Regions from separate parts of the Rhizobium sp. NLR10b genome, predicted to be linked through region 1. Evidence: predicted binding sites of a transcription regulator. Region 1 holds the regulator's gene; the other holds the start of a gene.

Region 1 (2,192 bases):
GGCCGGTGGTTGTCGTCGCCGGTTTCTTCGGCGGCGTCTTCCTGACCTCGCTGATCGGCGGTTTTTCCACCGCCCTGTTTTCGATCGAGCATTTTCATCGCCTGACGGCTTACGGCCTGCCGGCAAACCTTGCGACGATGCCGATCATCTCCTTCATCGTCATGCCGGCCGGGCTGCTGGCGATGCTGCTCATGCCCTTCGGGCTGGATGCTCCGCTCTGGACGGCGGTCGGATTCGGCCTCGATCTGGTGATTGCGGTTGCCAAGACGGTGTCCGGCTGGGGCGGCGATATCGGCATCGGCCGCTTGCCCGCCTGGTATTTCGCAGTGGCGGTGGCAGGCTTTCTGCTGCTGACGCTGCTGCGCACCCGGCTGCGCCATGTCGGCACATCCATCATCGCCGTCTCGACACTCACCGTACTGCTGCTGCCGGCTCCCCGCCCGCCGGATCTGGTGATTTCGGAGGATGGTGGTCTGGTTGCGGTCGTTGCGGCTGAGGCAATCGCGTCCAACCGTGAAAACCCGCCGGATTTCATCTTCGACCAGTGGCAGCGAGCGCTGGTCCTGCCGACACATGTTCCACCGAAGATGCTGGATGGTCCGGCTATCCCGCCGGAAGGAGAAGACCGCCGAGTCAGGCTTTCCCGCGATCAGCAGAACGAAGCGAGCGCAGCGATGCGGGCAGCCGCAGCAGGCGGTGAAGCAAACCGGTTTTCCTGCGTCAAGAAGGCGTGGTGCACATCACGACTCGGCAATGGCCATATCGTCACCGTCATCGACAATGCCGCCTATCTCGGCCCGGCCTGCGATACGGCCGATATCGTCGTGACCTCAGTCCGCCTGCGTTTCAACAGCTGCCGTTCAGGCGGGACGCTCTTCACCGGCGAGACGCTCCGCAGGACCGGTTCCGTCGAATTGCGCTTCGCCGATGCCGGCCTGCAGGTCGCAACCGCATTCGAGGCGCTATCGCGGCCATGGATGCGCCATCGCGCCTATGATTGGCGCAAAGACAGTTTTACCGAATCCGGTCCGGCTGCTGTCAGTGATAACGGCGAATGAGGCCGACGAGCTTGCCCTGCACCTTGACGCGGTCCGGCCCGAAAATCCGGGTCTCGTAAGCCGGGTTGGCGGCTTCCAACGCGATCGAGGCGCCCTTCCGGCGGAAGCGTTTCAGCGTTGCTTCCTCGTCGTCGACGAGGGCAACGACGATGTCGCCGGGACTTGCGGTGCTGCCGTTGCGGATGATCACGGTGTCGCCGTCGAAGATGCCGGCGTCGATCATCGAATCGCCCTTGACCTCCAGCGCGTAGTGCTCACCGGAGCCAAGCATGTCCGCGGGAATGATGATGTCATGCGTGTTGTTCTGGATCGCCGAGATCGGAACGCCGGCGGCGATTCTTCCCATGACCGGCACGGAGACAGAGTTGCCGTTGTCGGCGACCGGCTTTGCGGCAGCGGGGGCGGCGACCGGCTGGGGTTTGCCGAGGCTGCCCTCGATGACGCTCGGCGAAAAACCGCGGCGCTGTTGCAGGCTGGGGTTATAGGCCTCCGGAAGCTTGATCACTTCAAGCGCCCGGGCGCGATTCGGTAGCCGGCGAATGAAGCCGCGCTCCTCGAGCGCCGTGATCAGGCGGTGAATGCCGGATTTCGAGGCGAGATCCAGGGCATCCTTCATTTCGTCGAAGGAGGGAGGGACGCCGGATTCCTTCATGCGCTCATGAATGAAAAGGAGAAGCTCCTGTTGTTTGCGCGTGAGCATCGACGTCAGACCCCTGATTGAAACAAATCCAGAACAGACACTATATGTTCCATATGTGTTCCGCAAGTAGCTAAATTTCCGTAAAACTTCGGGCCAACTCGTCGAGATTTTTAATTTCATTCGACGGGATTGGCGCACATCGCTTGCATTCGGGGAGGGGCTGTCGCACATCTTTGCCCCTTTCAGGAGGATATCATGAACGCGCATTCCGCCAAGTCGCATCCGCTGGATCACGTCGTGCTGCCGGTGGTCAATATCGATCTGGCGCGTGAGAGGCTCGGCAAGCTCGGTTTCACCGTCGCCGCCGATGGGCGCCATCCCTTCGGAACGGAGAATGCCTGCGTCTTTTTCGCCGACAAGACCTATCTGGAGCCGCTTGGCGTGGCGAGCGTCGAGGAGAGCGAGGCAGCGGCCCGCCACGGCAATGTCTTCAT
Region 2 (2,192 bases), on a different contig from region 1:
TCGAGCCACTGGTCTCGACGTCCTTCGGACCCCGTAAACGGAGCGAAGGAACCATGCCGCAACCTCGCCATCACCACCAACCTCTCGCCGGGCACGTCCCCTCTCCCCGTTTTCAAGGGGCAGGTTAGGGTGAGGGGCACTTTTTCGGACAGCATCGATGCAGGGATGGGCATTCTACCGCGCGGCACGCGCCACCCAGGAAGGAATCAATTCACTTGCGAGCTTGCGCGGCTTCTGGCCCTTGGCGAAGTCGGCAACAGGCATCCCGCTTCTGGCGGCGGCGAGCGCCTGGTTCTTCGGCATCAACAGCCCAAGCTCCAGCGGCGGCCGGGCGCGGGCGACGCGCTGGAAGAAGGGGCGTCGATAGCCGCGCGACGCAGTAAAGCGCGCCGGCGTCTTGTTCAGCGCCACATACTCGGCGATCTCATCGATCCAGCCGGCCTGCGGCCTGGCGCCCGGCTCGACGAAGAGCAGCCATTCGCCTCGGGCCGAGCGAACGATATCCTTGATATCCCATTGTGAATGGAAACGGCAGCCGGCGGCGTCGGCGACCCGCGAGGTGCCGTCGCGCGAGCCGTGATCGAGCACGATCACATCGCTGACGAGCCCTTCCACCGCGCCTGCCACCAATACCGATAAGGTCTGCGCCAGTTCGGATTCCTGATCCTGGCATTCGAGAACAACCGTCAACATCGATTATTCATAATGCGCCGCACAATTTTTTGCCAGCATCCTTTTCCTGATTTTGTTCTTGCATTGTTCTCGTTTTGCCGATAGGAATTTAATCATCACAAACGGGCGGAGGCAACGGCTTTTCGCTGCGGGAGAATCCGATGAGAGAGCAGTCCCTGGCAGGGCAGGCCGCATTCGCGCCTGCCAATACGGCAGATATTGCCGATGCGATGATCGTGTCGTCCGGTCTCAGGGTCGAGGGCGACCGGCGGCGCGGGCGCGGAGCGGGACTGAACCCGACAGGGCGGTTCGAAGCGCTGCAGCGGGAGACGTTCGACGACGGCTGGCAGACGCTGGAAGAGCTGCCGCCGTTCAGGACCGAGGTGCAGATCGAAAAGCCGCGCACCGCGATTACCCGCAACGAATCTCCGGATCTTTCGTTCGACCGCTCGATCAATCCCTATCGCGGCTGCGAGCATGGCTGCATCTATTGTTTCGCCCGGCCGACGCACGCCTATATGGGGCTTTCGGCGGGGCTCGATTTTGAGACGAAGCTCTTCGCCAAGCCCGATGCGGCCAAGCTGCTAGAGCGGGAACTCGCCAAGCCGGGCTACAAGGTGCGGGTGATCGCGATCGGCACCAATACCGACCCCTATCAGCCGATCGAGAAGGAATGGCGCATCATGCGCGGCATCCTCGAGGTGCTGAACAAGGCGAACCATCCGGTGTCGATCGTCACCAAGTCGGCGATGATCCTGCGCGATCTCGACATTCTTCAGGAGATGGCCGGCAAGAACCTGGTGCGCGTCGGCATCTCGGTCACCACGCTCGACCGCAAGCTTGCCCGGGCGATGGAGCCGCGCGCCGCCACGCCGCCGCGACGGCTGGAGACCATTCATGCGCTCTCGGAGGCAGGCATCCAGACTGCCGTCATGGCCGCCCCGCTGATCCCGGCGCTGAACGATCACGAGCTCGAGCGCATTCTCGAATCGGCGAAGGCTGCCGGCGCCGCCGAGGCGAGTTATGTGATCCTCAGACTGCCGCTCGAAGTCAGCCCGCTCTTTCGCGACTGGCTGTTGCAGCACTATCCCGATCGTTACCGGCACGTGATGTCGCTGGTGCGCTCGATGCGCGGCGGCAAGGATTACGACGCCGAATTCGGCAAGCGCATGAAGGGTGCCGGCCCCTATGCCTGGCAGATCGCCCGGCGTTTCGAAATGGCGGCGAAACGCTTCGAGCTGACGCGGCGCAGCGTGCCGCTGCGCGACGATCTGTTCGTGCCACCGGATGGCAGCGGCGTGCAGTTGTCGCTGCTCTGATTTTTTAAGCTTGCGCATCGGCTGCTCAGAAAAACCGCCCTGTTTCGAGCCCCGAGCGCAATTCCTGCGGATGGCCTTGACCGCCACCATCCGCCGGACCGTCCCCGGCCGCCGCCCTGATCCGGGGACTTGCGGGAAATCGGGTTGGCGTGCGAGGTTCAGCCGCATGAAACGTCGCACGCCACCCGATTCTCCCCTGCT

What was found. Region 1 encodes LexA, which represses DNA repair genes until DNA is damaged. Its sites were predicted from a motif close to TGTTCNNNNTGTGTTCNG; they were not measured.
Region 2: the regulator LexA is predicted to act here: its motif matches at 747-764, upstream of HJB91_RS08160 (PA0069 family radical SAM protein).

The regions. Positions count from the first base shown of each region.
Region 1 is NZ_JABDWV010000007.1:210,761-212,952, forward strand. It holds gene HJB91_RS13770 (ComEC/Rec2 family competence protein) at 1-1,058, shown strand, start outside; gene lexA (transcriptional repressor LexA) at 1,039-1,758, opposite strand; gene HJB91_RS13780 (VOC family protein) at 1,954-2,192, shown strand, end outside.
Region 2 is NZ_JABDWV010000004.1:229,056-231,247, forward strand. It holds gene HJB91_RS08155 (glycosyltransferase family A protein) at 175-693, opposite strand; gene HJB91_RS08160 (PA0069 family radical SAM protein) at 834-1,991, shown strand; gene HJB91_RS08165 (ribonuclease HII) at 2,158-2,192, shown strand, end outside.